DNA from 4 places in the Vibrio fluvialis genome. Region 4 is predicted to be linked to each of the others. Evidence: predicted binding sites of a transcription regulator. Region 4 holds the regulator's gene; each other region holds the start of a gene.
What was found. Region 4 encodes PurR, which represses purine synthesis genes. Its sites were predicted from a motif close to TNANGNAAACGTTTNCNTNA; they were not measured.
Positions count from the first base shown of each region.

Region 1: purE (5-(carboxyamino)imidazole ribonucleotide mutase) is a predicted target of PurR. The motif match lies at 4,207-4,226, and genes of this name have one in related genera.
Region 2: DYA43_RS09355 (NupC/NupG family nucleoside CNT transporter) is a predicted target of PurR. The motif match lies at 3,557-3,576, and genes of this name have one in related genera.
Region 3: DYA43_RS16435 (NupC/NupG family nucleoside CNT transporter) is a predicted target of PurR. The motif match lies at 2,866-2,885, and genes of this name have one in related genera.

Region 1 covers NZ_UHIP01000001.1:2,932,820-2,940,863, reverse strand. The annotation lists gene DYA43_RS13860 (LysM peptidoglycan-binding domain-containing protein) at 1-271, shown strand, start outside; gene dprA (DNA-processing protein DprA) at 271-1,386, shown strand; gene DYA43_RS13850 (DUF494 family protein) at 1,389-1,865, shown strand; gene DYA43_RS13845 (DNA topoisomerase family protein) at 1,896-2,483, shown strand; gene DYA43_RS13840 (5-(carboxyamino)imidazole ribonucleotide synthase) at 2,517-3,650, opposite strand; gene purE (5-(carboxyamino)imidazole ribonucleotide mutase) at 3,654-4,139, opposite strand; gene tsaC (L-threonylcarbamoyladenylate synthase type 1 TsaC) at 4,338-4,895, shown strand; gene hemF (oxygen-dependent coproporphyrinogen oxidase) at 4,915-5,829, shown strand; gene aroE (shikimate dehydrogenase) at 5,890-6,720, shown strand; gene DYA43_RS13815 (DUF1488 family protein) at 6,723-6,989, shown strand; gene DYA43_RS13810 (gamma carbonic anhydrase family protein) at 6,982-7,530, opposite strand; rRNA gene DYA43_RS13800 (16S ribosomal RNA) at 8,013-8,044, shown strand, end outside.
Region 2 covers NZ_UHIP01000001.1:1,991,649-1,999,692, forward strand. The annotation lists gene fbpC (ferric ABC transporter ATP-binding protein) at 1-836, shown strand, start outside; tRNA gene DYA43_RS09345 (tRNA-Arg) at 1,095-1,171, opposite strand; gene folD (bifunctional methylenetetrahydrofolate dehydrogenase/methenyltetrahydrofolate cyclohydrolase FolD) at 1,373-2,233, shown strand; gene DYA43_RS09355 (NupC/NupG family nucleoside CNT transporter) at 2,304-3,509, opposite strand; gene DYA43_RS09360 (LysR family transcriptional regulator) at 3,719-4,666, opposite strand; gene DYA43_RS09365 (lytic murein transglycosylase) at 4,757-5,728, opposite strand; gene DYA43_RS09370 (YcgL domain-containing protein) at 5,753-6,031, opposite strand; gene minC (septum site-determining protein MinC) at 6,233-6,895, shown strand; gene minD (septum site-determining protein MinD) at 6,917-7,729, shown strand; gene minE (cell division topological specificity factor MinE) at 7,736-7,999, shown strand.
Region 3 covers NZ_UHIP01000002.1:294,216-302,259, reverse strand. The annotation lists gene DYA43_RS16445 (alpha-amylase family glycosyl hydrolase) at 52-1,410, shown strand; gene DYA43_RS16440 (DUF4382 domain-containing protein) at 1,652-2,602, shown strand; gene DYA43_RS16435 (NupC/NupG family nucleoside CNT transporter) at 3,162-4,370, shown strand; gene pepT (peptidase T) at 4,583-5,812, shown strand; gene DYA43_RS16425 (mechanosensitive ion channel family protein) at 6,088-6,957, shown strand; gene norR (nitric oxide reductase transcriptional regulator NorR) at 7,024-8,044, opposite strand, start outside.
Region 4 covers NZ_UHIP01000001.1:1,200,659-1,208,702, reverse strand. The annotation lists gene mukE (chromosome partition protein MukE) at 1-653, opposite strand, end outside; gene mukF (chromosome partition protein MukF) at 634-1,971, opposite strand; gene cmoM (tRNA uridine 5-oxyacetic acid(34) methyltransferase CmoM) at 1,983-2,765, opposite strand; gene elyC (envelope biogenesis factor ElyC) at 2,880-3,689, shown strand; gene torR (two-component system response regulator TorR) at 3,755-4,462, opposite strand; gene torD (molecular chaperone TorD) at 4,685-5,332, shown strand; gene purR (HTH-type transcriptional repressor PurR) at 5,608-6,618, shown strand; cyclic di-GMP riboswitch class I at 6,778-6,862, shown strand; gene DYA43_RS05750 (TfoX/Sxy family DNA transformation protein) at 6,980-7,570, shown strand; gene DYA43_RS05745 (TVP38/TMEM64 family protein) at 7,698-8,044, shown strand, end outside.

The sequences.
Region 1 (8,044 bases), 1.7 Mb from region 4:
GGGCAGTATGTTTGAACTGTTCCGCTCAGGAGTGGCGGTGTATGCCGATGATGGACACTACAGCTATGAGTCTCAACACGGTGACGATGCATTGGTATTGCCTGCGTACAAAATTGGTAGCCTGATGGTGATTCGTCCTTATGCGGCGTTTAGTCTTGCGCTTATCACCGAAAGTATGGAGCCGATTGATACCGCGGTGCAGGCACAATCTCCGCAGACGCCAGAGCTTGAAGCCACCGCAAGTGTGGTTCAGGCAGAGCCTGCCAGTTGATGCTCGAACGCGATCTGGCTGCTTGGCTGGCTTTCAGTTTTACTCCTCAACTCGGTATCCGAACATTGCAGCGTTTAGCCAGTCGTTACGCGCTGTCTGACCTCAAACAACACCTGAATCGTGACGGCTTGGCCGTAGGACTGAAAGACAACCAGATTCAGTATTTGCAGCGGCAGGCCGATCAAGACGTCGATGCCTGCCTGCGTTGGAGTGAGCAGGCTGATAATCGCCATATTCTGACGCCGTTTCATGCGTACTATCCCTCGTTATTGACCGAAATCGCCGCCGCTCCGCCAGTGCTGTTTGTGGAGGGGCGGCTTGAAGCGCTGCGTGCGCCGCAAATTGCTATTGTCGGCAGTCGCAACGCCAGTATCGACAGTCAGCAAATCGCTCATCAATTTGCCACGCAATTGGTCGAACACGGTTTGGTGGTCACCAGTGGTCTGGCGCTTGGTATTGATGGCTACGCGCATGATGGCGCACTCAAAGCGGGTGGGGAAACTATTGCGGTGCTGGGCTCGGGGCTGGAATGTATTTATCCGGCTCGCCATCGCGCGTTGGCGGGGCGTATTGTTGACAGAGGCGCCTTGGTGTCGGAATTTCGCCCTGATGCCAAGCCTCGACCTGATCATTTTCCGCGTCGTAATCGTATTATCAGTGGGTTGTCATTGGGCGTTCTGGTGGTGGAAGCGGCGGAAAAAAGTGGCTCGCTCATCACCGCGCGTTATGCCGCCGAACAGAGCCGAGAGGTGTTTGTCGTGCCGGGCTCAATTCGCAACCCGAATAGCCTCGGCAGTAACCAGTTGATTCGACAAGGGGCGTGTTTGGTACAACATGTCGATCATATTCTCGAAGAAGTCAGCAGTTTGATGGACTGGAGCCGAAATCAGTCACAACCTGAGCAGACAGAACTTTTTTCTGGCACATATAACGAAGAAGAATTGCCATTTCCCGAGCTGTTAGCTAACGTAGGGGGAGAGGCTACACCAGTTGATATTCTTGCAAACAGGACCAATATACCTGTCCAGGATGTCATGATGCAGCTCCTGGAGCTTGAGCTTTCAGGGCATGTTGTTGCAGTTTCCGGTGGCTATATTCGTAAGGGGAGGGGCTAGCTATGATGATGGATATTCTGATGTATCTATTTGAAACTTATATCCATAGCGATGCAGAGTTGCAAGTGGACCAAGACGAACTCGAAGATGAACTGCTTCGGGCCGGATTTCACCAAAAAGACATCTACAAAGCCCTTCACTGGTTAGAAGAGCTGGCTGCGCTGCAGCAGACCGATGCACATTCCGCGATCGCAACCAGCGCGGCCACATCAGTGCGTATCTTTACCGCGCAGGAAATGGAGCGTTTGGATACGGAATCGCGCGGTTTTTTGATGTTCCTTGAGCAAATCAAAGTGCTGACACCTGAAACGCGTGAGATGGTGATTGATCGCGTCATGGGCTTGGAAACCAATGAGTTCGAACTTGATGACCTCAAGTGGATCATTCTGATGGTGTTATTTAATGTGCCAGGGAATGAAAATGCTTACACGCTAATGGAAGAGCTGTTGTACAGCAAAGAGCAAGGTATTGTTCATTAAGTAAGATCAGTGGCAACGTAAGTAGTACACATGAGCGGTAAAAAAATCGATCACCAGTTGTTTTCAGCCCATGAGCAGGCGCTGAATCACGAACCGTGTCCCAAATGCGGCGCTGCGTTGCAGCTTCGACACGGCAAACACGGTCCTTTCTTGGGTTGCAGTCAGTATCCTGGCTGCGACTTCATTAAACCCCTACATCAGAATGACGGCCATATCATCAAAGAGCTTGGCGTGCCGTGCCCGGAGTGTGGACATGAACTGGTGTTACGGCAGGGACGCTACGGTATGTTTATCGGCTGTAGCCATTATCCTGAATGTCATCATATTGAGTCGCCGGACACGGCACCACAAGAATTGGTGGTAGAAACCCAGATTACTTGCCCCGAATGTGGCAAAGGCCATTTGGTTGAACGTAAGAATCGCTTTGGCAAGGCATTTTTTGCTTGTGACGCGTTTCCAAAATGCAAATTTGCACTCAATCAACCACCCGTGATGGGGCAGTGTCAAGCGTGCGGTTATCCGTTGCTGATTGAAAAGAAACTCGCCAGTGGTACCAAGTATCAGTGTGCCGACAAAAAATGTGGTCACACTCAAACTGAAATGAAAAACGGCGCTTAATCGCGCCGTTTTTGTTGGTATTGAATTCAGGGTCTAGTGCTTAATCTGCTGCGCCACTTCCTGTACCGCCGGAAAGGCTGTTGGATCGAGAACGGCTGCCAGTTGACATAGCTTACGTTGTAATTCGCCACTGTAATCGGCGGTGACGTTGATGTGACCCATTTTGCGTCCGGGACGTTTGTCTTTGCCATACCAGTGAATATGGCAGCCTTCCATCGCCAGCAGGGCATCAGGCAAGGTGTCTTCACCCAGAATGTTGATCATCGCAGTTTCGCGAATCAGCTTGGTGCTGCCCAGTGGCAGTCCGCACACTGCGCGTAGATGATTTTCAAACTGACAGGTTTCTGCGCCCTGCTGAGTCCAGTGGCCAGAGTTGTGCACGCGCGGCGCAATTTCATTGACCAGCAACGTCCCCTGGACGTCGAAAAACTCCAGCGCCAGCACGCCGACGTAATTCAGGCTTTCAGCCACGGCGGTAAACATCTGCTTCGCTTGCTCTTGTAATTCTGGCGCATCAATAGCGGTCGACAGGCTGAGGACGCCGTTCACGTGCACGTTCTCAGCCAGTGGATACACCGCGATCTCGCCATCTTTGCCACGCGCGCCAACCAGCGACACTTCGCGATCAAAGGGCACGAACTCTTCCGCCACAATCGCCTGTTGCTCAGATGCCGCCAGTGCTTGTGCCATGTCGGCCCAAATCGTTTCGCTATCTTGTGGGGTTTTGAGACGCCATTGGCCTTTGCCATCATAGCCACCCAAGGCGGTTTTCAGCACCATGGGAATGCCGACGTAATCAATTGCAGCATCAAATTCAGCGCGGTTGGTGATCACTGCGTATTTGGCGTTGCGTACGCCCGCGTTGTCCAGCAGTGCTTTTTCCAGACGGCGATCGCCACCGGCTTTAATCGCGTCGGTACTTGGCAGAAATTTTCCGCTGCGTTCACACACGGCCAGCACATCGTGAGGAATGTGTTCAAATTCGGCGGTAATCACATCCGCACCGGTAATTGCCTGTTCCAAACCATGGCCAATTACAGCCTGAGTCAGCGGATGCACCACGTTCTGGGTATTGACGTCAAAGGCGGAAATTTCAATGTTGAGCGGCGCCCCGGCCAGAGACATCATGCGCGCGAGTTGACCGGAACCTAATACCAATACGTGCATGATTTATTCCTCGGCTGGGTTTGGGTTAGCCAGCACGGCTTCGGTTTGTGCGGCGCGGAACGCTTCCACTTTCGCCATCACGCTTTCATCAAACGCACCAAGGATTTGTGCGGCCAGCAGCCCTGCATTCGCAGCGCCAGCTTCACCAATCGCCAGAGTGCCGACCGCGATGCCTTTAGGCATCTGAACGATAGAATAAAGAGAGTCGATACCCGACAACGCACGCGACTGTACCGGAACGCCCAGTACGGGTAGGCTGGTGAATGCAGCTGTCATGCCGGGAAGGTGCGCCGCGCCGCCAGCGCCAGCGATGATCACTTTTAGTCCACGCTCTTTGGCACTGGTGGCGTAATCGGCCAGAAGTTGAGGGGTACGGTGCGCGGAAACCACTTTGGTTTCGTAAGCAACACCAAATTGATCCAGCATCTCTGCTGCAAGCTTCATGGTTGGCCAATCCGATTTTGAACCCATGATAATGCCGACTTTCATCTCAAACTCCTTCAAGCGTTATAAATTAGGTGAGCTTTTGTGCGCGCATTATACGGGGATTTTTCTTTCAAGCAAACGTTTGCGCAGTGATTGAAAGTGTAGCGGTATAATTTATCCCGAATTAGATTTAGCCGTTGCGCCGGATAATTTGTACACTAGGCCGCAAATAAAAAAGTCAGCTCAACTTAGGAAACTCTGGTGAATAATTTTGAACATACACTGCAAGCGTTGCAGTCCGGTGAAGTGATCGCTTATCCCACTGAAGGTGTGTTTGGTGTCGGGTGTGATCCGGACAATCCGCAGGCGATTGAAAAGTTGCTGCAACTCAAGCAGCGTCCGGTCGAGAAGGGCCTGATTCTGATCGCTGCGTCGTACCAACAACTGCTGCCTTATATTGATGAAAGCCAACTGACTCAAGAGCAGTTGGAGCGAGTGCAGTCGACCTGGCCGGGGCCGGTGACCTGGATCATGCCAGCCAGCCAGCGTGTCTCGCATTGGGTGAGCGGCCAGTTTGATACCATCGCCGTGCGCGTGACCGATCATCCGTTGGTGCGGAAGCTGTGTTTGGCGTATGGCAAGCCGCTGACCTCAACCAGCGCGAATCTGTCCGGTTTGCCACCGTGCATGACCACGCAGGAAGTCGAACAGCAACTCGGTGATCAGCTGGTGGCGATTCTGCAAGGCGAAACGGGCGGACGCAATAAACCCAGCGAGATTCGCGATGCCAAAACGCTCCAGGTACTGAGACAAGGCTAAGTCAGCAAAGGAAGTAACGATGCCAACCATCAATAAAGAAGCCGTCAAACAATTTCTGTTGTCGCTACAAGACAGCATTTGCCAGCAGTTGGAAGCCGTCGATGGCGGTGCCAAATTTGAAGAAGATGCCTGGCATCGTGAACCAGGCGAAAAGCTCGGCGGCGGCGGTCGTACGCGCGTGATGCGTCATGGTCATGTGTTTGAACAGGGCGGGGTGAATTTCTCCCATGTGGAAGGTCAGCAGATGCCCGCATCGGCAACCGCACACCGCCCGGAACTGGCCGGACGCCGCTTTGAAGCGATGGGCGTGTCATTAGTGATGCATCCCAATAACCCATACGTACCGACTTCGCACGCGAACGTGCGTTTTTTCATTGCGGAAAAAGAGGGTGAGGCGCCGATTTGGTGGTTTGGCGGCGGATTTGATCTCACGCCCTTCTATCCGTTTGAGCAGGATTGTCATGAGTGGCACCGTGTGGCAAAAGCACTGTGCGCGCCGTTTGGTGATGACGTTTACGCCGAGCATAAAGCATGGTGCGATCGTTACTTCTATCTGCCGCATCGCGAGGAAACCCGCGGTATCGGCGGGCTGTTCTTTGACGATCTCAATCAGTGGAGCTTTGAGCAGTGCTTTGACTATATTAAGGCGGTCGGCGAGGGGTACACGCAGGCGTATCTGCCGATTGTCGAGCGCCGCAAAGCGACACCGTATGGCGAACGCGAACGCGAGTTCCAGCTCTACCGTCGTGGCCGTTATGTCGAATTTAACTTGGTCTTTGACCGCGGCACGTTGTTTGGCCTGCAATCGGGTGGACGCACCGAGTCGATTCTGATGTCAATGCCGCCGTTGGCGCGCTGGGAATATCGTTATCAGCCACAGGCGGGGAGCGCCGAAGCGGAATTACAGCAATTTTTAGTACCGCGCGAGTGGTGACAGAGTCAGTAGTGAGTGATAGGGTCGCATACAGCGACCCTCTTTCTTTCAGGCAGGAACATGGATTTTCAATACGATCAGTATGCGGTGTTCGGCAACCCGATCGGCCACAGTAAATCACCTTTCATTCATACCTTATTTGCCCGTCAAACCAATCAGGCCATGACCTACACCGCGCAACTCGCGCCCGTGGATGGTTTTGTGCAAGCTGCGACAGATTTCTTTGCCCACGGCGGTAAAGGGTGCAACATCACCGTTCCGTTTAAAGAAGCGGCGTTCACGTTTGCCACCCGCTTGACGGAACGGGCGCAACTGGCTGGCGCGGTTAACACGCTTAAAAAACTCGATGATGGCGGTATTCTGGGGGATAACACGGATGGTGAAGGTCTGGTGCAGGATCTGATGTTGCATCAGGTGCCGTTGCAAGACGCGCGAATTCTGTTGATTGGTTCCGGCGGCGCGGCGCGTGGTGTGCTCAAGCCTTTATTAGATAAACAGCCAGCCAGCATCACCATTACGAACCGCACCTTTGCCAAAGCGCAGCAGTTAGCGGAGAGCTTTGCTCCGTACGGTAAGGTGAACGCTGTGGAAATGGCGCAGCTGAATTCCGGTTTTGATGTCATCATCAACTCGACGTCGGCCAGTCTGGATGGTGCCTTACCGGATATCTCCGCCGCGATTTTCCAGCCGACCAGTGTGGCGTACGACATGATGTATGGTAAAGGTCACACCATTTTCAACCAATGGGCATTAGACAGTGGGTGTGCTCAGGCGTATGACGGTTTGGGGATGCTGGTGGGGCAGGCGGCAGAAAGTTTTATGTTATGGCGTGGTTTACGTCCGGGGACGAAACAGATTCTGCGTGAACTGCGCAAAAATTTAGAAGGTTAATCATGAACCAATCGATCTTATTTCCGGATATGCAAACTTGGAATGATGAGCTGCAAGCCGTGGTGTTTCCTGCACAGCAGGCCGGAGCGCTCATTGAATGTGTCGTGACGCTTGCCGAACTCAGCCGTCTGTCGGCAGAGACGATTGATGGTGAGCAACAGGCTCTGGCTATTTTTCAGACACTGCGTTTTGATTTGGAAGAAATAGCTGAAGCGCTGATTGAAGAAGAAGACTACAACCAGCGCGGACAAATCGAAGTGGTTAGCTAACGGCTTCAACCGACGTCAGGTAGTCATTTTTATTCTGAACGTAGTTTTGTGCGGACTTTACTAAAAAGGCTCTTTCTTTTTCATTTAGAGGACGAGCCTGTTTCACCGGGCTGCCTATATATAGATAGCCGCTTTCTAAGCGTTTTCCAGGTGGGACTAAACTGCCCGCACCGATCATCACATCACTTTCTACTACTACGCCATCCAATACGATAGCGCCCATGCCGACTAACACGCGATCTTGGATGGTGCAGCCATGCAACATCACTTTATGCCCGACGGTCACGTCTTCACCGATAATCAGCGGATAGCCGTCTGGATTTTCGTTATTCTTGTGCGTCACATGCAACACACTTCCATCCTGAATATTGGAGCGCGCGCCGATCACAATGTGGTTCACATCACCGCGAGCCGCCACCAGAGGCCAAATACTGGCGTCATTACCAATCTTGATGTCGCCAACGAGAACGGAACTCTCATCTATATAGACACGTTCACCGATCTGTGGAGTGATTCCTTTATAACTACGAATAGCGCTCATTACGCCTCCTTATCTGGGCTGTTGAGGGCAGTTTAGAAGTGAAAGAGTAGTAGAAATAGCCCTTGGTGAATAAAAAACAGTCAAACAGTTAAAAAATCAAAAAAAACGTGAAAAAGCGCTTGCCAATGTGAGCTCGATCTCTATAATGCCCCCTCGCTGACACGGCAAAGCTTCGAAAGAAACAAAAGCAGTTCAGCAAGGTCGTTTTCAGAGCTGAAAAGCTCGCGAAAATAAACTGAAAAAAGTGTTTGACACGACAGTTTATCTCGCTAAAATGGCCGCCTCTTCCACGGTGACTCAGTCGCTGAAGCAGGAAGAAAGCTCTTTAACAATATAAACCTATCAATCTGTGTGGGCACTCGTTGATGATAATCGCAAAAGATTTATCAATGAACTGAGTGACCAATTTGATACTTCGGTATCGAGCACAGTCAATTCAACATTACATAGTAATGTTATCAGTATTCATTGAGCCAAAACTTTAATTGAAGAGTTTGATCATGGCTCAGATTGA
Region 2 (8,044 bases), 790 kb from region 4:
TTCAGCAGCGCGATATCTGTATGGTGTTCCAGTCGTACGCCCTTTTCCCGCATATGTCTTTGTATGAGAACGTGGCATATGGGCTAAAAATGCTCAAACTCCCGGCCGAAGAAATTCGCCAGCGGGTCGATGAAGCGTTGAAAATCGTCGACTTGGAAGGCATGGGTGAGCGCTTTGTCGATCAGATCTCCGGTGGCCAGCAGCAACGCGTTGCCCTCGCCCGGGCTCTGGTACTCAAACCCAAAGTGCTGTTATTCGACGAACCCTTAAGTAACCTGGACGCCAACCTGCGCCGCAGCATGCGTGAAACCATTCGCGAGTTGCAACAACGTTTCGACATTACCTCGTTGTATGTCACGCACGATCAGGCTGAAGCCTTTGCGGTATCGGATACGGTGATCGTGATGAAAAGCGGAGAGATTATGCAGATTGGCTCGCCGCAAGAGCTCTACAAGTCGCCGAAATCGATGTTTATGGCGAACTTTATGGGTGAAGCGAATCTGTTTCAGGGCCATTTCGACGGTGAACGTATTCACATTCATGGTTACGCGATCGATGCCGACCCAGAGGCAACGCAAGGCAAAGCGAAGGGAGAATATCAGATTGGTGTTCGCCCGGAAGCCATTACCCTGAGTACGCAGGGCGAAAACAGCCAGGCATGTGAGGTACTCAAATACGCGTATATGGGTTCAATGTATGAAGTCACAGTCAAATGGCACGATCAGGAGCTGCTGCTGCAACTCAACTCAGCCCAATTTCGCCAGGAGCTGACCAAGCACGCTTATCTCGAGTTCAACCCGAGAGGGCTGTTCTTGCTCCCTGCCGACGAGGCCTAGTTCATTTTCGGCAAATCAACCCCACTTCGGTGGGGTTTCTTATTTCTATCACTCAGTGGAGAAAACATTCTGATTTAAAGCCACCAGTGAGTAGTAATACTCAAACTGTCCCTCGAATCCAAAGCGACTCGCACCTTACTCTCAAAACGAAGTGATAGTAGCGACACATTTCTCGTTGAAGCAGGTATACAATATGCTCACCAATGGAGCGCCAGAAACGAAAAAGCCCCAGCAGAAACTGCTGAGGCTTGGAATAAATGGCACGCCCTGTAGGATTCGAACCTACGACCACATCCTTAGAAGGGACGTGCTCTATCCAGCTGAGCTAAGGGCGCGCTACAGGGAGAGGATTATACGAGTTAGAGAGGGTAAATCAACGGCTTTGTCTAACATTATGTTTCAAATGACCAAAATTTTGTCACTCAGACAATAAGTGCTGAAAAACAGAACAAAGCAAACGTTTGCTTATAGATGTTCTTCAAAATATCTGCGACAATGCGCGCAAAAATTTTCACTACGAATGTGTAAGGAAAGTCATGACTGCTCAAAATATTGATGGAACACTCATTTCTCAGACAGTACGTTCCGAGGTTGCGGCCCGTGTTAAGGCTCGCACTCAAGCAGGGCTGCGCGCACCGGGTCTGGCTGTGGTTTTAGTGGGTGAAGACCCGGCTTCTCAGGTCTACGTGGGCAGTAAACGCCGCGCTTGTGAAGAAGTGGGATTTGTTTCTAAGTCGTTTGACTTACCGGCAACCGCCACCGAAAACGAACTGTTGGCTCTGGTTGATCAACTGAATAACGATCCGGAAATCGACGGCATTCTGGTTCAGCTGCCTCTGCCTGCCGGCATTGACTCCACTCAGGTGCTGGAGCGCATCGTTCCGGAAAAAGACGTCGATGGTTTCCATCCTTACAACGTCGGTCGTTTGGCTCAGCGCATTCCTAAGCTGCGCTCTTGCACGCCAAAAGGCATCATTACGCTGTTGGATCGCTACAACATTCCGCTGCGCGGCAAACACGCGGTCATCGTGGGCGCTTCGAACATTGTCGGTCGCCCAATGACACTGGAACTGCTGCTGGCTGGCTGTACGACGACAACTTGTCACCGCTTTACCAAAGATCTGGAACATCACGTCCGTCAGGCTGACGTACTGGTGGTTGCGGTCGGTAAGCCGAATTTCATTCCGGGCGCGTGGATCAAAGAAGGCGCGATCGTGGTCGATGTCGGTATCAACCGTCTCGACACTGGTAAACTGGTTGGCGATGTGGAATACGATGTAGCTCGTACTCGCGCCAGCTTCATTACGCCGGTTCCGGGTGGTGTTGGCCCAATGACCGTTGCCAGCCTGATTGAAAACACCATGCTGGCCTGCGAGCAGTACCACACCAATAAGTGATGCTGTTTAGCAAGTTCCAAAAGCAAAAACCCCAGCCTAGGCTGGGGTTCTTTTTAGCTTAAGAAAGCACTTACAGTGACAGAATCACGCCGGCAATCGAAGCGCTCATCAGGTTCGCCAGAACGCCAGCGGCGATCGCGCGAAAACCGTATTTGGAGATGAAGCTACGACGCTCAGGGACCAGGCTACCCAAACCACCAATCAAAATTGCCATGCTGGAGATATTGGCAAAGCCACACAGCGCGAAGGTTACGATAGCCTGCGAATGTGCGCTCAGCTGCGATTTCACATCCATCAATTGGATAAAGGCGACAAACTCGTTCACCACGATCTTGTTACCGATCAGCGAACCTGCCGTGATGGCTTCGTTCCATGGAATACCAATCAGCCAAGCCAGTGGTGCGAACAGATAGCCCAGAATCAGTTGGAAACTCAGTTCGATACCAAACAGTCCGCCAACCCAGCCCAACATGCCGTTCAGCAGCGCAATCACACTGACAAACGCCAGCAAAGTCCCGCCCACCGCTACGGCAATACGCACACCGGACATCGCACCGTCAGCTACGGCTTCCACCACGTTAGTCGCTTGCGGCAGATCCAGTTCGTGCGATTCAACCTGAACGTCGACCGTGTCCTGCTCTGGTACCAGCAGTTTGGCCATCAGCAAACCCGCTGGTGCAGACATAAACGCGGCCGCAATCAGATAGCTCAAATCCACACCCAGCGATGCATAGCCCACCAGCGTGCCACCCGCAACCGATGCCAAACCACAGGTCATCACTGCGAAGAATTGCGAATCGCTCATTTGCTTCAGGTAAGGTTTTACCACCAGAGGCGCTTCGACCATGCCGACGAAAATGTTCGCAGTCGCTGACAGTGACTCAGCACGGCCAGTACCCAGTAGTTTCTGAATGCCGCCGCCAATCAGGTTGATCACTTTCGGCATCAGGCCGATGTGGTACAAACCGGAGATCAGCGCTGAGAAGAAGATGATGATGCCCAGCACGTTTACGGCAAACACAAAACCAACACTGCCAGTTGCAATGCCGCCAAAGATAAACGCAATGCCTTCCTGGCCATAGTTGATCAGCTTCGACACACTTTCGGTTACCGCATGCAGCACTTCTTTACCCGCGGGTACGTACAACACCAACAACGCAAAAATCACTTGCAGAGCAAACGCCAGCGCCACTGTGTGCAGCTGAATATTTTTTCTATCTGTAGAAAGTAACCAGGCAATGACCAGAATTGCCACAACACCAATAAGAGAAGACATAACGCCATCCAAATAAAAGGGGAACAGGAAAGGCGTCGGATTGTATAGCAGGAAAACGTGTGCGCAACTCGGGTTTGTTAATCAGCTGTGTTCAGAAACGCAATCCATTCCACGTTACTCATAACCCATTGATTTAACGCTGACTAAACGTTTGCTATTGAGTTGTTTTTCCAAATGGAAAAAATGTTTTGAAAACAAGAAACAATCCATCACAACGATGGCAGGCGAACATAGGGTTCCAGTTGGGTATCCCAGTAACACGGTTCACCAATTTTCTGTTTGAGAAATTCGATCACGGCCGAGGTTTTTTTAGGCAGATGTTGGCGACTGGGATAAACGGCATAGAAGGGCATATTCTGGCTGGCCTGCCAGTCCGGCAGCAGTTGAATAAGTTTGCCACTGCGAAATTCATCGCGGATCAGATAGGTGGCCAGATACGCAATCCCCCACCCTGACACTGCGGCATCACGCACCGCTTCAGCCAAGTCGACCGAATAGTTGCCGGAGACTTTGATGCTCAGTTGCTGCTCACGGTTACGGAACGCCCAGCGCGTGTAGTCTCGATCCCAGCTGCGATAGATGAGGCAGTTGTGATCCAACAGATCGTTCGGTGTCTGCGGTGTGGAGTGATGCAACAGATAATCCGGGGAGGCGGCCACCACAAACTTGCAATCCGCGAGGCGCTGGGCAATATAGCCTTCCGGCAGATGTTCGTTACTGGTGATCCACAAATCGAGCCCTTCGCTCAGCATATCGATTTTGTAGTCGAACAGATGTACTTCGACCTGCAAGTTCGGATACTGCTGACGCAGCTCTTCAAGCGCGGGCAATACATGCAGCGAGCCAAAGGATTGCGACAACCCCAGACGCAGCAGGCCAGAGACTTCCTCACGCTGGTTAATCAGCTCATTATCGGCATCGCTGACCAAATCAACCAACTGCTCACAATGGCGATAGAACGACTCACCGGCTTCCGTCACCGTAAAACTGCGCGTGGTGCGCTGAACCAGCTTGATGCCCACCGAGGCTTCGAGTTGCGCCAGCTGTTTACTGACGTGCGACACCGACACGCCTAAATTGCGCGCAGCGGCGGTAAAGCTCTGATGTTTGATCAGCGCAGCGAACATCACCATCTGACTGGCCCGGTCTGCTAACACATCAACTCCTGATTTGGCTTAGTACACCGCAAATTAATCCTCTTGCAGTGTGGGGGGATATAATTAAGGGCTCTGCAGAGCCCTTAGTGGTTAAAATTTGATTCGGTCGGCTAAGTGACTGACCGCGAGCGCAAAGTAATACGAGCGGTTCCACTTCATCAGTACATTGTAGTTGTTGTACACCAGATAAATACGGCCACTTTCGTCGTCCGGCATGATCAACCAGGCTTTGATGTCGTCATCCAGCTTGGGCAGCGGTTTACCGTCGTAGCGGGTAACACCGAGTTTGCTCCACTCTTGCAGGAACTTGCCTTTCTCGGCCTGGCGACCTTCCAGCGCGTGATCAAACCCTTTCGGGATTTTCACCTGGCGTCCCCAGGTGTACTTGTCATCCCACCCGGACTGGCTCAGATAGTTGGCCGTGGAAGCAAACACATCTTCTTTGCTACCCCAAATGTCTTTCTTGCCATCGCCATTACCATCGGCGGCGAACGCCAAAAAGGAACTTGGCATAAACTGGCACTGACCCATCGCACCAGCCCATGAACCTTTCATTTCATCGGCTTTGATGTGGCCCTGCTGCAGAATTTGTAGTGCGGCCATCGTTTCCTTACGGAAAAATTCTTCACGGCGACCTTCGTAGGCCATAGTCGACAACGCATCAATCACGCTGTAACGACCCATGTGCGCACCAAAGTTACTTTCCACGCCCCATAACGCCACAATAAAGCGCGGCTGCACGCCGTACTCTTTGCCAATGCGTTGCAGTTCATCGTAATGCTTTTCGTACAGTGCCTGCGCCTGGTTCACTTTCCACTCAGGCACAGCACGCGGAATGTATTCATCCAGAGTGAGCTTTTTCTCTGGCTGATTGCGATCCGCCACCACGGCACGAGGTTTGTACTCCACATCGGAAAAGGCATCGGTCAGCACTTGTTCAGAAATCCCTTCCTGACGCGCTTGTTGTTTGAGGCCTTCCACGTACTGTTCAAAGCTGATTTCATTCGCCAGAACCGGCGTTGAAAGGGTTAATCCCAGAATAACTGACAATAATTTTTTCAAGATGCCCTCCCCGAGTCATCCCGCTCAGGATTTGCGCTGAGCTTTTTCTTCTTTGTATTTCTCTAACAGATTCTCTGGCGGCGGCGGCAATTGCAAGAAGAAACCCTGTTCTTCCAGCGACGCTTTGACGTTATCCACATTAACCTGCGCTAACTGACGCTTTTCCAGATTCACCAGCATAACGAACACAGGTTTACCGAACATCTGCATCAGAGTGTCAGGGACCTGTGAAAAATCATCGCGTTTCGGGATGTAGAGATAGGTACCGTCTTTCTTAGAACTTTTGTAGATAGAACAAAGCATGAGAAGCCTTTTGTTGTCTTTAATCCGCCTTCCGGCTGAATTTGTCTATAAATGGTCAACTTTTACTAAAATTGAGCCTAAATCACTCATTTGACCGCAAGATAACTTGCTGCGCCTAGGCGCTGAATATAACATGACTTCCCTAGTCTCGGGCAACGCTCTTTCTTATGCAGCCAAGAGTTTATTGAGGTCAACGTTACGATGTCTAATACACCTGACCTGAAAGGTAGTAGTTTTACTTTGTCAGTTTTACACCTTTCTGACAATCAAATCGCCAGTACTGTCGAGTTTCTGAAACAGAAAGTCTCGCAGGCTCCGGCGTTCTTCGCCAACGCTCCGGTGGTGATCAATATTTCGAAAGTGGATGGCGACATCGACTTTCTGGCCCTGAAAAATGGCATCAGCGACGCGGGATTGATCCCGGTCGGTGTCACGGGTTGCAAAGATAAACGCTGTCAGTCGCTGGCATCAGAAGCGGGTTTTGCCGTCATGACCGCTAGCAACAGCCCGACCAAAGCGCCTGCGAAAATGGCGCCAACCAAAATCGTTCGTACACCGATCCGCTCCGGGCAGCAGGTGTACGCCAAAGATGGCGATTTGGTGATCCTCAATCACGTCAGCCCGGGTGCGGAAGTGATTGCCGATGGTTCCATTCATATTCACGGCACACTGCGCGGCCGGGCGATTGCCGGTGCCAGTGGTCAAAAAGAAGCAAGAATTATCTGTCATGATTTACAAGCTGAGCTGGTATCCATCGCTGGAAACTACTGGCTGAGCGATCAGATTGAAAGTGAGTTCTGGCAGAAGAAAGTGATGCTCAGCATGACTGAAGAGTCACTCCATTTTGAAATACTCACAATTTAAAATTCGAAAGGAAATTATTAAATGGCACGCATCATTGTCGTTACGTCAGGAAAAGGCGGTGTAGGTAAAACGACCTCCAGCGCCGCAATCGCGTCAGGCTTAGCGCTGAAAGGTAAGAAAACTGCGGTGATCGATTTCGATATCGGTCTGCGTAACCTTGATCTCATCATGGGCTGTGAACGCCGCGTCGTGTACGACTTCGTAAACGTCATCAATGGTGAAGCAACACTGAACCAGGCGTTGATCAAAGACAAACGCAACGAAAACCTGTTCATTCTTCCGGCTTCGCAGACCCGCGATAAAGATGCACTGACCAAAGATGGTGTGCAGCGCGTGCTGAATGAACTAAAAGAGATGAACTTCGATTTCATCATCTGTGACTCACCAGCAGGTATCGAGCAAGGCGCGCTGATGGCACTGTACTACGCCGATGAAGCGATTGTGACAACCAACCCTGAAGTCTCTTCCGTGCGCGACTCTGACCGTATCCTTGGCATTCTGGATTCGAAATCGCTGCGCGCTGAGCAAGGCATGGAACCTGTGAAACAGCACCTGCTGCTGACCCGCTACAGCCCGGCTCGCGTTACTCAGGGTGACATGCTGAGCGTACAAGATGTTGAAGAAATTCTGCATGTGCCGCTGCTGGGTGTCATTCCGGAAAGCCAGGCCGTACTGAACGCATCCAACAAAGGCGTGCCGGTCATCTTTGACGAACAGTCCGATGCAGGCCAAGCTTACGACGACACCGTTGAACGCCTATTGGGCCAAACCGTGGAGTTCCGCTTCCTGACCGAGCCGAAGAAAGGCATCTTTAAACGACTTTTTGGGGGCTAGAGATTAATGTCATTACTTGAGTTTTTCCGACCACAAAAGAAAACATCAGCCAGCCTCGCCAAAGAGCGTTTGCAAATTATCGTTGCAGAACGTCGCAGCCAGAACGATCCGGCACCGACTTACCTGCCTCAGTTGAAAGAAGACATTCTGAAAGTGATTGCCAAGTATGTCGCGATTGACCCGAGCATGGTTGAGTTGTCATTCGAGCATAAAGATGATGACATCTCCGTGCTGGAGCTGAACGTCAAGCTACCGGACGACGAAAAGTAAAAAAAAGAGCCGACTCAGTCGGCTCTTTTTCGTTGTGAGAGTGCG
Region 3 (8,044 bases), on a different contig from region 4:
CATTCACTTTCTTCGTTTTCTTCGCTTGCTAACGCAGAAGGAGCATAAATCATGATCAGTTCTCATCCGACGGATGTCATTTTGCATGCGTTCGACTGGCCATATTCTTTGATTACTGAGCGAGCTGGCGTTATTGAGCAGGCTGGCTACAAAGCGGTGCTGGTTTCGCCACCGATGAAATCTTATCAACACCCATCCGGTACTCCCTGGTGGCAGCGTTATCAGCCGCAGGACTATCGGGTTATCGACAACCAACTTGGCAACACCGAAGACTTTATTAACATGATCAACGCGTTAAAGGCGCTGGATCTTCGCGTATATGCTGATGTGGTGTTTAACCACATGGCCAATGAATCCAAACAGCGGCTTGATCTGCAATATCCGAGTGAGGCGGATATGAAGGCCTATCGCAAGCGTTCAGGCTACTACCAGAAACAGTGTCTGTTCGGCGATTTGTCTCAGCCGTTGTTCAACGAAGATGATTTCGTCGAAGCCTTCGGAATTAAAGATTGGAAAGACAAATGGCAGGTGCAGAACGGGCGCATTACCGGCGGCCCGCATGACCAAGGTTTGCCGACACTGCGAGACAACGACCATGTAGTGACACAGCAGCAACACTACCTGTTGGCGCTGAAAAATCTCGGTGTAAAAGGCTTTCGAATTGATGCCGCTAAGCACATGACGATTGAGCATCTGAAAAAAGTCTGGACGGAAGAGATTACCCGCGATGTGCACATCTTTGGTGAAATTATCACCGATGGTGGTGCAACCAAGGAAGAGTATCAGCTGTTTTTGCAGCCGTATCTGGAAGAGACCCGACTTGGGGCCTACGACTTTCCGCTGTTCCAGACGCTGTTTAATGCACTGCAACCGGGTGGCAGCCTGAAAGGGTTGATTGATCCCTATTGTTTTGGTGAAGCGCTCTCCAAAGAGCGGGCGATTACGTTTGCCATCACCCATGACATTCCCAACAACGATGTATTCGCCAATCTGGTGATGACGCCACAATGTGAAGCGCTGGCATACAGCTATGTATTGGGACGTGACGGTGGCGTGCCATTGATCTACACCGATCTGGATCCGAGTGGTATTCGTGATGGAGCAGGGAAGCCGCGCTGGCGGGACAGCTGGCGCGATACGCAGATGGTCGCCAGAATCGCATTTCACAACCGCATGCACGGTTTGCCGATGGTGAACATTGAAGCCAATGATGATCTGCTGGTGTTCAGCCGTGGTGAAAAAGGCGTGGTGATCATCAACAAGTCATCCCGCAGTCAGACGGTGGAACTCAACTGGCCGCAGTCACTGACGGATGTACTGAGTGGCGAGACGTTTGCGTCTGATGGCACGCAAGTGATGATAGAGACGGCCTCGATGGGTAGCAGGATGTTGTGGGGGAGCGAAAAATAGATAAAAAAATAGCCGCAGCGGCCACTGCGGCTAATACATTGAAAAGACAGGAGTTTATAAACTTAACAACGTGGATAGGTCTTCGATTGTATTTGATTTAAAAGACTTTTTTACACTTAAAATGACAGCGTTCTGTAAAATTGCGTCAATTTGTCAGGTTACTGCCAGAATGCTCACTACGTTGTCGAGGAACGATTTTTTCGCACTATAATTGATGAGTGTATCAATAAGTGGTGTGAACATGAAAATCTTACCTTGGATGGCACTCAGCAGTGCTGCTCTTTTACTTGCGGGCTGCGGTGGCGGCGATGATTCATCTGTACAAACGTCTAAAGTTTCCTTTTCGGTTTCAGATGCACCAGTCGACAGCGCAAGCTCCGTTACCATCGGTTTTACTCAGGTAGAGCTGGTTCAAGCAGACGGGTCGTCGATCTATCTGGACGTCAATCCTTCGGATCCCAGTATGGATTATGAACAGATTGACTTGATGGATTATCAAGGTACCGACTCGAAGTTGATCATCACCAGCCAGTCGATCCCGGTGGGTACTTATAAAAACCTGATCCTGCACATCAGCACCGAATCGAACGTGAATTTCGTCGTGGATGAAGATGGCACTCAGGCGCTCAAGCAACCTAGTAATAAGCTGCAACTGGGCAGCTTCACTGTCAGCGATGAAGCCACACAAGCGTTCACAATTGAATTTGATCTGCGATACTCACTGGTGATGCGTGGCAGCAGTGGCAGCACCAATGGTTACATTTTGAAACCTCATGGTGTGTCTATTGTGAGCAACGATGAAGCCACCAATTTGTCTGGCACCGTCGACCCAACCCTCTTTGATGAAGGCACCTGTTCGCTGAGTACTGGCAAATATGTGTACCTCTATCAGGGCAGCGTAGCGGCATCGACGCTGGGCGACCTGGTGGACGAAAGCGATTCTGAATTTAACACCGTGGTGCCAGATGGCGTGGTCTCTCCATACAGCTCTACGGAAGTGGCTGATGATGGCAGCTATGCCTTTGGTTATCTTCCGGAAGGGGATTATACCGTTGCGTTTAATTGTGACGGTGATGACGACAGCTCGATTCAGTACGACGGCCTGACCATTCCAAACCCGGATGGCCAAGTGGCTGAAGTGACGCTGACTGTGGGAACAACGAGTACAGTGAACTTTACCCCTGTGCTTTAATCGCTGAACGCACAAATAAAAGCGCCTCAAGGATCCGAAGACAGATCACAAGAGGCAATGACGTTGTTAGTGATTTTAGTATCTAAAGGGATTTTAGAGAGACTTAGTTAAACGTAGACGCGATAGCTCAAACTGCAAATTACAGGCTGAGTATCGCGTCTTTTTTATTCTATTCTGGAAGCGAAGTAGCATTTGAAATGTGCTTGGGTGCATAGCTCGTCACCTTTATTACCCAATGTGTTGATCAATTGTTCAATGGATGAACGCTTGAACGTTTGCGTCAAAAAATGTGATGAAGTTCTATTTTCTATCGCTATACTTTCCGCCCGGCTATGAGCCGGTGCTCAGCCAATACAAGCCGTCACATGGAACTGTGAATGACCCCACGGACCGGACCAGCTGCGATCCATCCAACGCTTGTATAAGGTGATCTCTCATGAACAATTTGTTCTCTCTTCACAGTGCGCTGTCTGCCGACATTGCCGATGAGGTGCGTGCTTCCTCCTTTACCAAGTTTTTGGTTTTTCCTTTTATTACAAACTTTTAACTGGGTAAAACAATGACACTTTTATTTGGATTCATCGGTGTTCTGGTGCTGGTACTGTGCGCGGTGGCGTTATCGGAAAGCCGCAAATCAATCAACTGGAAAACTGTCTCCCGCGCGCTTTTACTGCAAGTGGGTTTTGCCGCGCTGGTACTTTATTTCCCTTGGGGGCAAAGCGCGCTGGCGTCATTGAGTGGCGGCGTTTCCAGCCTATTGGGCTTTGCCGATGCGGGCATCAACTTCCTGTTTGGTGACCTGGCGAATTCGGGTTTTATCTTTGCTATTCGCGTCCTGCCCATCATCATTTTCTTCAGCGCGCTGATTTCTGCGCTTTACTACCTCGGCATCATGCAAAAGGTGATTGAGTTCATCGGTGGTGGTATTCAGAAATTCCTCGGCACCAGTAAAGCCGAATCGCTGGTGGCAACGGGCAACATCTTTTTATCGCAGGGTGAATCTCCGCTGTTGGTGCGTCCGTTCCTGTCACGCATGACCCGTTCAGAGCTGTTTGCGGTAATGGCGGGCGGTATGGCATCGGTTGCGGGCAGCGTGCTGGGTGGCTACGCCGGCCTGGGTGTGGATCTGAAATACCTGATTGCGGCAAGTTTCATGGCGGCTCCTGGCAGCCTGCTGATGGCGAAAATCATTGTGCCAGAGCGCGATACGCCAGTGGATCAGAGCGATATTGAAATGGACAGCGCTAAAGACAGCAACGTGATTGATGCTCTGGCGAGCGGCGCGATGAACGGTATGAAAGTCGCGGTGGCGGTTGGCACCATGCTGATCGCGTTCGTCAGCGTGATCGCCATGGTCAACACGGGTCTGGAAAGCTTGGGTGAAGTGCTGGGCTTTAGCGGCGTCACTCTGCAAGCGCTGTTTGGCTACCTGTTCTCGCCACTGGCATGGGTGATTGGCGTGCCAAGCAGTGATGTGCTGATGGCGGGTTCTTACATTGGTCAGAAAATCGTGATGAACGAGTTCGTTGCCTTCATCGACTTTGTTGACCACCGTGCACTGCTGAGTGAGCACTCGCAAGTGATTGTGACTTTTGCACTGTGTGGCTTTGCCAATATTGGTTCTATTGCGATTCAGTTGGGTTCGATTGGGGTAATCGCGCCAGAGCGCCGCTCTGAAGTGGCAAACCTCGGCATCAAAGCGGTACTGGCTGGTACGTTGGCTAACCTGATGAGTGCCTGTTTAGCCGGCATCTTTATCTCGCTGTAATGCTTTTCACGCCCGTCTCTTCCTGAGGCGGGCGTTTCTGTTCTAATCCACCAAAAACTGATTTATAGCAAATCATCCTCCTGAAGAATCCGTACTATGGATTGCAATTGGCTGCGTATCTCAGCACCGAATGTTGCATCGCTGGGAGTAAGCGCGTTTTCTTTCAGTTGAGGAGAAGCTCAACTGCGTTTTGACAGACAGTGAGACTTGCTATGGATAATCTTGTGGGGCGTTTTCTACGCTATGTAACCTACGACACTCAATCGAAACCGAAAAACCACCACTGCCCGAGTTCGACCGGTCAGAAGGTGTTTGCTCTGGCGCTGCACGACGAGCTGCTGGAACTGGGGCTGAGCGAGGTCAGTATGGACGAGCATGGTTATGTCATGGCTAAGCTGCCGTCCAATGTGAATTATCCGGTGCCGCCGATCGGCTTTATCGCGCACATGGACACCGCACCCGATGCCCCCGGTAAGCATGTGAAACCGCAAATCGTAGAAAACTATCAGGGTGGCGACATCGCGCTGGGTAAGGGAGACGAAGTACTGTCACCGATTCAATACCCGGATCTGCATCATCTGCATGGTTACAACATCATCACCACTGATGGCAACACTCTGCTCGGAGCCGACAACAAGGCGGGTATCGCGGAAATCATAACCGCAGTCGAAATGCTGATGGCGGATCCTTCGATTCCCCACGGGGATATTTGCATTGCTTTCACCCCGGATGAAGAGATTGGCCGCGGCGCGAATCATTTTGACGTGAAGAAGTTTGGCGCGCAGTGGGCATATACCGTTGATGGTGGACCTGTGGGCGAGTTGGAATATGAAAATTTCCACGCCGCGAGCGCGGAAGTGATTTGTCACGGCGTGAACGTGCACCCGGGGACTGCCAAAGGCAAGATGGTGAATGCGATGCACATCGCAGCGCGCTTTATCCTGATGATGCCAGAGCAGGAAACACCGGAGTGCACCGAAGGCTATCAGGGTTTCTATCATCTTAAGTCTGCCAAAATGGGCGTGGCGAAAACGCAACTGGATTACTTGATCCGCGATTTTGAACGTGAGGGCTTACAAGCTCGCAAAGCGTTTTTGCAGCAAACGGTGGACGAGTTAAACCGTCAACTCAAGAAAGGCCATGTGGAGTTAGTGGTCAACGACTGCTATGCCAACATGAAAGAGATGATTGAACCGCATCCGCACATCATTGAGTTAGCGAAAACAGCGATGGAAGCGTGCGATGTACAGCCGCTGATCAAACCGATTCGTGGCGGGACTGATGGCGCACGTTTGTCATTCATGGGGTTGCCATGTCCGAACATTTTTACTGGTGGCTACAACTTCCACGGTATTCATGAATTCATTACCATTGAAGGCATGGAACAGGCAGTTCGAGTGATTGTGAAACTGGCGGAAAATACCGCGCATCATTATCGCTAATTGTCCTCATCTTCTTATATTCCGGCGCCGCTTTGCCTCTGTAAAGCGGCGCTTTGTTTTGTGGCGGAATCTCTTGACGCCCACGTTTATTCAACTGCCTGCGCACTAGTTAAGCGGGATAGGGATAAACCTTTGACAGGGCGCATAGAACGAGCAGCCTGTGCCGACACTCCCGCGTTACTTGGTTACAATGCCCCAAATTTGAATTAATCACAGAGTTTAATCATCCGCAGAGATGAATGGCAGTCGCTGTGCACAGAAAGTAGGAGAAGGTAGTGGAGAAGCTCAACGCGGTTATCGATTATCTGCTGACACACAAACTTATATTTACACTCATCATTTTACTGTTCGCGGTGTTCATGCGCCGGGTTGCGCTGTCGCAGATCCGTGGCGATGCGGCATTTTTAACCGAACATCAACGGAAATGGATGTCGAGTACCAAAAACGGTACCTTTGCCGCCACCTTGTTTGTGCTGTTTGTCTTGTGGCAACCGGAGATCAGCCAGTTTGCGTTGTCTGTTACCGCGATAGCCGTGGCTATTGTGGTTGCGTCCAAAGAGATCATCCTCTGTTTTACCGGTTCGATTCAGCGCGCCAGCTCGCGCTCATTCCGCATTGGCGACTGGATTGAAGTCGGCAAACTGAGCGGCGAAGTGATTGAGCACAACATGATGGCGACGGTGATTCAGGAAATCGACCTGCAACATGGCCAGTATCATTACACCGGCAAGACGGCGACTTTGCCGAACAGCATGTTTTTTACCTTTCCGGTCAAAAACCTCAATTTTATGAAACGCTACGTATTTCATAACTTCACGGTGGTGGTGCCGGAATTTGTGAATCTTTATCCGTTAGTGCCTGTCATGCATGAACGGATTGAAGAGCACTTCTCGCACTTTATTGATGTCGCGCGCCGCTACAACAGCATGATTGAAAAGCACGCTGGCGTGGATTTGCCGAATGCCGAGCCACACATCGACATTACCAGTGCGCCGGCAGGAGAGCAGATTGTGCACTTCATGATTTTCTGCCCGACCGAGCGGGCTACGCATCTTGAGCAGTTGATTCGCCGTGATTTTATGGAAGAGTACGAGCGAGCGTTTCCACGCCAGCCGACTCTCGCAGAGCCTTCAGCTGCGGCCTGATTTGATTGGCGATAAAAACAAAAGGGATAACCGATGTTATCCCTTTTTTGTGCGCATTGTGTGAGGCTAATTCTGCTCAATCTTGTGTGTTTTCGTTACATTTAGCCCAAGGCGTTTGGCAAGGCGAGTGAGGTTTGCCCGGTCAATTTGGAGCAGACGACCCGCTTTCGCCCAGTTAAAATCGGCTTGAGTTAGCGCTTCACTGACTAAGCGACGCTGAAAATCATCGGTGGCATCACGCAATCCCTTCGACAGATCAACCGCCGGCTCGGCTGCCGCTTTCACCACCTTTTTCGCTGGGGTATGAGCTTCGCCTTCCAGTACACCGATATCTTCGGCGCTGACGGTGATCAGCGTCTGCATCGGATGTTTGGCACGCGCTTTTAATGCTGCGCGGTTGATGACGTGCTCCAGTTCGCGCACGTTGCCAGGCCAAGAGTAGTAGATCAGTTGGCTGAGCGCTTCCTGATGAATTTTGAGCTGCACGATGCCGAGTTTACGCCGTGCCACTTCGAGGAAATAACCAGCCAGCAATGTGACATCGCCATTACGTTCGCGCAGTGCCGGAACGTGAATAGGATACACACTCAGGCGATGGTAGAGGTCCGCGCGGAAGCGGCCCGCTTCGACTTCCTGTTTTAAGTCGCGGTTGGTCGCGGCAAGAATACGCACGTTGATGGTCTGCACCTGATCTTGACCCACTGGCTGAATCTCGTTGTTCTGCAGCGCACGCAAGATTTTACTTTGTGCCGCCAGTGGCAGTTCGCCGATCTCATCCAGAAACAGGGTGCCGCCGTCTGCCAACGCAAACTTCCCGAGACGATGGCGATCGGCGCCGGTAAAAGCGCCTTTGACGTGACCAAACAATTCGCTTTCAACCAAATTTTCCGGAATGGCGGCGCAGTTAACGTAAATCAACGGTTGGCGTTTACGCGGTGACAGATGATGGATGGTGCGCGCCACCAGCTCTTTACCCACGCCAGTTTCACCGTGAATCAGAATATTAAAGTTGGACGGCGCGACGACTTCCAAATCGGCTTTCATTACTTGCATGGCGTCACTGGACCCAATAATTTCGCCACCATCA
Region 4 (8,044 bases):
TGACTTGGCTCCTGAGTATGCACCACGGCTTCACCATCGCGGATCAAACGCAGTTGCGCTTCACGCATATCGTCACCCACACGCACATCGGCACCAAAACGGAAAACCGCTTCAGTAATGCGGAATTTTGCGGTTTCACCAATGTTGATGATCATGCCAAGGCGGCGCAGACGGCGCAGCGAAGTCCGCACTTTTTCAAACAGCTTCTCTTTGTCGAGGTCTGAACCATTGGCACGGTTCGTCACCAGCTTCATCAGTTTTTTCTCGTCCGACAGGGTCAGCAGCTCGTCGTACAGTTCCTGATTAGTAAAAATACCTTCATGCGCCAGACGTTCCGGGCTCAGGTAAAGGAAACACAGCACTTTGCCCACCAGCATGTCGAGTTCCGACAGTACACTGCGGTTTATGAGGGACGTCGAGCGCGGACGCAGATAGAAGAAACCTTCCGGTGCACGCACCAGTTCCGTGTTGTAACGCTGATAAAACAGAGCCAGTTCTGGCTCAAAATCAGACAAAAATGCATGGTTGTCCATGTCGTCGCTCGAGATATGACGACCTGCGCGCAGCAGGCTATCGAGCGCCGGGAAAAGCGGGTTTACAATCGCTTTGGCCAGATTCTCTGGCATGTATTCATTAATATCGGTCGATGACATTTGCTTGTACCTTTGCGCCAAAATCGTTAATCGCTTGCCAGTCTGGCTGAATGGCTCGGTAATCCGAGTCTGAGTAACCCAGACGCACGGCCTGGTCGACAACGATTCGGGCTAAATCGAAATGATGAGTTCGCGGATGGGTCGCGAGGTAATCACGCAGCACGCTGCCAAGGTCTATCGGTTGACCTTGGTCTTTATGCACTTTCAGCATGTTACCGATGCGCTCTGCCAACTCATCATTGACCTGTTTAAATTCCTCGTACTCGACTTCGGCCGGAACATGACCGGTAACTTCATCATCACGCAGCACCAATGCTTCATCACGCAAATCGCTCAGACGTTCTGCATCGGCGTACGTCAGATACCAGGGTTGGTCGAAGTAATCGTTCACCGATTGACGCAGACGCTGGCTGAAAGCGCGGTTCTGGTCCATATCGATGGCGGTACGAATGAATTTGTGTACGTGACGGTCGTAGCCAATCCACAGGTCAATAGCCTGTTGGCCCCAACTGGTAATGCGGTCAAGCTTCATCTGCAACGCAAACAGCGTCTCTTCAATGAATTCCAGTTCCGCATCACCGTACACAATTTCCTGAATATCGAGAATTTGAGTCTGCAACTCATCACCCGCTGCCTGCAAGGTATCCTGCAGTTCACGCAGCGTCGAAGAGGTCTCAGAAAGCAGAGCTTCACAGTTGTTGATCGCATCGCGCCAGTCTTTGTTCAGCAGCTCTGCAATTTGCTGCTTCACCGACTGTTGCTGTTCGTCCATCACACGTTGGTTGAGGTCGATGCGGTCAAAAATTTCGCTCACAGAGTATTTCAGCACGCCATAAACGTTCTTTTTCCAGTGGCCTGGGGTTCCGCCCTGCTGAGCAGATTCCACGGCTTTGGCCATTTCATCCGCCACCATGGATAGCTGAATAGAAAGTTTAAGCTTGGAAAACTCACGGTGGCGCACGTAGTAGTCGGTAATGCCGACTGCCAGTGGCGATAATCGGTAAATACTAGCACCGTCCGTGACTTCGCTGGTGAAGCGGCTAATCAAGCGTTGCTTCACCAGTTCGTTAATCGCGTTATTAGCACGGAATGCAGACGCTTCACCCGTGTCTTCAAACATTCGAGTCACGATGATAAATGCATCGTGCAACTCTCCTTCACCTAGCTCTTCGTCGAACCGTTCGTTGCTCAGCACCGCGATAGCGATAAGAAACGCGAGTCGCTCAGTCGTCAGGTTCAATGAGAAATCATGCTGCTTGACCCAGCTGACCAATTCATCGATTGGCTGCTCTGCAGCGTTCTGAGTTAACTCACTCATTGTTATTCCTGTTATTGTTTCTTCTTGGCCCATACGTGAATGTATCGGCCTAATGAGAGGTACGGCTCTTGGCGACAGAATTTTTGTTCTAAAGCCAGTACATCTTCATATTGGTATTCGCCCATATTTTTCATGTTACCAATGTAATCACTGAAACAACGAATACCTGACTTACCACAAATTTCAAACCCGGCGTCTTCTATCCATTGATAAACATCCGTCGGAATTAAGCCTTTCTGCGGTTGAAGTTTAAAACGTTTACGGTGAGGCATGCCTTCCAGAACGTGAGGAATGTTACCGCAAACCGCATTCTTATAAACCAGACCGTGATAGTTATAGAACATCACCGACACCATACCGCCCGGGCGAACTTGCGCCAGCAAGTTATCCAGCGCGGATCTCGGATCCGCCAACCATTCCATTACGGCGTGGAACATGACAATATCCACCGGGTCTGACAGGTGGTCCTGAATGGACTGGACCGGTGAATGAACCAAGCGATACTGCTCAAGCAGACCGTGATTTGCAATATCCTTTTCTGCCAGCTGCAACATTTCAGAAGACAGATCACACAGGGTGACACGGTGCCCTAGCTTGGCCAGTTTTTGTGACATTTGGGCCAGACCGCCGCCTGCATCTAAAACGTGCAAAGGCTTGCTTGCTTCGCCAAAATGCGATAGCAATTGCAGTAAATCTTCCCAAACAATGACTTGGCGGATTTCGCCTTTGTCAGAACCGTATATATTTTTTGCAAATTTGTGGGCAATATCGTCGAAATTGCGATCTTCTGTCACAGTGGCTTGAGTTATGATAATCAATCGTGCTGCTATTCTGTCATAGGAATGGCAGGAATAAAGAGGCTTTAGCCCTTTTTATTGTCAAGTGCTGTTTTTTCGGACTATTTGTTTATGTTTGAGCTGAAAAAAATTGTTTCCTCTTTACTGATGCCACTTCCGGCGTTGTTGATTATTGGATTTGTGGGCCTGATGCTGATCATGTTCACCGCCAAACGCAAAACCGGATGTCTTGTTGTTTTATTTTCTCTGTTTGGCATTTTCTTAATTTCATTCCAGCCTGTGTCCAGTCGTCTCTTGATGCCTTTAGAGCGTCAGTATACAGCCTTCCTGCCGGTTGACGGCACGATTGATTACGTGATGGTGCTGGGTAACGGGCATGTCGTCGACGACCAAATTCCACCGACATCGGAACTGAGTCGCGCGGCATTAATGCGTCTGACCGAGGGTATCCGCATTATGCGTTTGTATCCGGGTTCGAAACTGATCCTGTCAGGTTACGCAGGTGGTAGTGAGTTCAGTCATGCCCGCATGCTGGCTCGAGTCGCGCTGGCGCTGGGCGTTGCGAAATCCGATATCATTTTGCTGGAAACAGCAAAAGATACCTGGGAAGAAGCACGTCAGGCCGCGGCATTCGTGCAGCAACGTAAACTGGTGCTGGTGACGTCAGCCAGTCACATGCAACGCGCGTTAAATGAGTTCCACTCTGCGGGCTTACAGCCTATTCCAGCCCCGACCAACTTTCTGGCTCAAACCAATATCAGTCAGCCTTGGGATAAATACACCCCCAAAGCGCTGTATTTGGAGCAGACAGAACGTTACTGGTACGAAAGTATGGGCTTGATTTGGCAGTCACTGCGTGACTGGGTAGCCGGCCATGAACAGACCGCGCCAATCAATAACGCCGAAACTACGTTGCAGTAAACACTGCATGGGAAGAAACAAAAAAAGACCCGCTGAAGCGGGTCTTTTTCTTTCTGCGTCAACGCTTAATCACCTGCAAACATGTAACCTTCACCATGCACAGTCACAAAGATCTGCGGGTTCTTTGGATCAAACTCCATCTTGGCACGCATACGACGAATCAACACATCGATGGTGCGATCATTCGGCGCATCGACCCGATGACTGATCATATTGAGAATACGCTCGCGGCTGAGCACCTGATTAGGGTACGCCGACAAAGCAACCAACAGCTCATACTCCGCCTTCGTTAAACGCACAGGTTCGCCATTACGAGTTAATGAACGGCGCTGGATATCAAACGTCCATTCGCCAAAACGCACGAGCTTGTCGTCGTCCGGCTCGAGTTCGTGATTGCAGTGGCAAGCAGTGGAAATACGCCACAATAAATTTTTCACGCGAACCAACAGCTCACGTAGTTCAAGCGGTTTGGTGACATAATCGTCAGCACCCATTTCGAGGCCAATAATTCTGTCGATGCTATCCGTGCGTCCAGTAACCAGAATGATTCCAATATCTGATTGCCCGCGAAGTTCTCGCGTCAGTAACAAACCATCTTCACCTGGCAAGTTGATGTCCAGCATCACCAGGTCAATGTCATGTTCACTGAGCGCCTGACGCATCTCTACCCCATTTTCAGCCTCTGTTACCTGATAACCCTCTTTCTGAAAGTAACCAGCCAGCTTACTGCGGGTAACGATGTCGTCTTCAACAACTAGTATGTGATAGCTCATTGACACCACTTTATGCTCATTCGAAATACTCCGTAATTCTATTCATAAACAGTCATAATTCTAGTCTCCAATCCAAAAACCTCAGGGTTTATTGATTCAAAGCAATCTCTGAGCAAGCTATTAATTTGCTGACGTATTTGTTCATATTTTTTCATGGTTTGCGTTATTGCTATTCATGTTTATTGTTTAGACTTATAGGGAGAAAGTATCCGGAGTCTAACCATGCAAGAAGTAAAAGCATTTAACGAAAAGCGCGCCGAAATTTATTGGTGGTTGTCGAGTTTGTTCAGTAAAGAGCTCAGTGATAAAGAGATCGAGCAATATCATTCACCCGAAATTCGTGCCTTTCTGACTGGCTTGAGTGAAAACGCCGGACTGAAAGCGGCGGTGACGCATCTGGTGGAAGCACTGAACCGCTTGCTCGACCGTGACGATGCCCGCCTTGAATTGGCGGCCGACTTTTGCGACCTGTTTTTAAAGTCAGACAAGGATTCAGCCCTGCCCTACGCCTCCGTTTACCTTGGTAAAACAGGCCTGTTGAACGATACTCCGGCACAAGAAATGGCTGACTTGATGAAACAGCACGGCGTTGCGATTCACGACTCACTGAACGAACCAGCTGATCATTTGGCTGTCGAGTTGGATTTCTTGGGACATATGATTATTCGGTCCAACGAACTGGAAAAACAGTCACATATGGAACAAGCCTTTTCTGAACAGGCCGAATTTATCCAATCTCATCTCTTGAGTTGGGTACCAACTTTCGCGACCCGTTGCCAGTCGCTTGATCAATTTGGTTTTTACGCCGCAGTCAGCGAGCTTCTGGTCGCCTTCCTGCAACTTGATCAGGCTTATTTGACTGACGAATAGTTCGCTATCATGCTCACAAATTGAAGAATATCGCGCGAACTTTGTGACGATCATTTGATCTCATCCGATGAATTTCGTTGCGAGTTCACGCGTTGCGGACTACTATATTGCCCGCAAACGATAAAATATGAATTTAAGATGCAAACCGCTGTTTTCGAGCGGTTTTTGTGTTTTTACTACTTTTAGGCTTCACTTGCAGTACAAGCCTAACCGCTGCTGAATCTGATAGCACGACGCATTTTGTTGCGCTCAGCAGTCATCGACAGGACAAACCTATGGCTACGATTAAAGACGTTGCACGCCTGGCTGGCGTTTCAACAACAACCGTATCTCACGTAATTAATAAAACTCGATTTGTTGCAGAAGCCACACAAGAAAAAGTGATGGATGCTGTTAAAGAGCTGAACTATGCACCGAGCGCTGTAGCTCGAAGCCTAAAGTGCAACACCACACGAACAATTGGTATGTTGGTCACTCAGTCCACCAACCTCTTCTTCTCCGAAGTGATCGATGGTGTGGAAAGCTACTGTTACCGTCAGGGTTACACGCTGATCCTGTGTAACACCGGTGGTATTTACGAAAAGCAACGCGACTACATCCGCATGCTGGCGGAAAAGCGCGTAGACGGTATTTTGGTTATGTGTTCTGACCTGACCGAAGAACTGCTGGAAATGTTGGAAAGCCATTCTGACATTCCTAAGGTGATCATGGATTGGGGTCCAGAGACCTCTCAGGCTGATAAGATCATCGATAACTCCGAAGAAGGGGGTTATCTGGCTACTAAATACCTGACTGACCGCGGTCATACTGATATCGCTTGCCTGAGTGGCCATTTCGTTAAAGCCGCCTGTCAGGAACGTATTGCTGGTTTCCGCCGTGCGATGGCAGAAGCAAACCTGCCTGTCCGCGAAGACTGGATTCTGGAAGGTAACTTCGAGTGTGACACCGCCGTACTGGCCGCAGATAAAATCATCGCCATGGACAAACGTCCAACCGCTGTATTCTGTTTTAACGATACAATGGCGCTTGGCTTAATGAGCCGCCTGCAACAACGTGGGATTCGTGTTCCGGAAGATATGTCGGTTATCGGTTATGACAACATTGAGCTGGCAGAGTATTTCTCTCCACCGCTAACCACTATCCACCAACCTAAACGTCGTGTGGGTAAAAACGCATTCGAAATATTACTCGAACGAATCAAAGATAAAGAGCACGATCGCCGTATCTTCGAGATGCATCCGGAGATTGTAGAGCGCGACACAGTAAAAGACTTGACAAAACAATAACTTTGCAGAAAATCAACATGTCTGAATTGTCTATTTAGATTCAAAATCAATGAATCAAGTTGCAATGGTTGGACATATATATTTGAATAACATCACATTTGCACAAGGTAAATGTGATGTTTATCCAAATTTTTGATTATCCTTTTTTTGAAGGAAATGTCACGCACAGGGCAAACCATCTGAAAAGGTGGGACGCAAAGCCTCCGGCCTAAACCCAATTCGGGTAGGTAGCGGGGTTACCGATGGCAAAAATGCATACACTAAGAAGTTGACTCCTAACTGACATACTCTCTGCATTCTTTTGCTATTTTCTCGGACCTGACTTTGGTGGCGTATTAATTAATACACCGAGACTTACAGCATGGATAAACCAATACTAAAAGATTCAATGCGGCTCTTTGAGCAATTTGGACGCGTTAAATCTCGTTCAATGTTTGGTGGCTTTGGGATTTTTGTTGATGACACAATGTTCGCATTGGTGGTTAACGACAGACTTCACATTCGCGCCGACGATGCTTCAACAGCCAAGTTCAAACAACAAGGCTACGAGCCTTATGTTTATAAAAAGCGCGGATTTCCCGTTGTAACCAAGTATTTCGCTTTGCCGGAAGACTGTTGGTTAGACACCGCAAAAATTCTGGAAGACGCGAAAGCGGCATTAGCAGTGGCCAAAGATGAGCGTGAGACTCAAGCCCAAGCGAAGCCGGATCGTCTTAAAGATCTCCCTAACCTGCGCCTTGCAACCGAACGAATGCTGAAAAAAGCCGGCATCGAAACGGTGGAAGATCTGCAGGAGAAAGGTGCCGTAGAAGCTTACAAAGCCGTTAGACAATCACATTCTTCAGATGTCGGCTTGGAGCTTCTGTGGGCACTTGAAGGCGCCATTGAGGGCAAGCACTGGTCAGTTATCCCTCAAACGCGTCGCGACGAGTTGTTACAGCGTTTGTCGTAAACCTTTTTGAGAGCAACTTCATTAAAAGCATCCGTTCACGGATGCTTTTTTCTTTGGGTGAAAGAAAATATCGCTTTTCCCTGTCTGGTTACGTATACCTTAGATAACCGTATAACGAGAAACATCGATGAGTAAGAAGTTAGTTCTAGGCTTAATTTTGCTGGCCGTGATCATTGGATTAGGGCTCACGTTCAGTCAATACCTCACTCTGGACAATGCCAAAGCTCAGCAAGCGCTGTTGTCGGACTATATCGCCGAACATTTGCTTGCTGCTGCCCTGATTTACTTTGTCAGCTACGTCTTGATTACGGCGTTCTCGATACCCGGCGCAGCCGTTGTCACATTGCTTGGAGCAGCATTGTTCGGCTTTTGGCTCAGTCTTTTGCTTGTCTCTTTCGCCAGTACCATCGGTGCAACACTAGCCTTTCTGAGCAGCCGTTATCTGCTTCGAGACTGGGTTCAACAACGATTTGG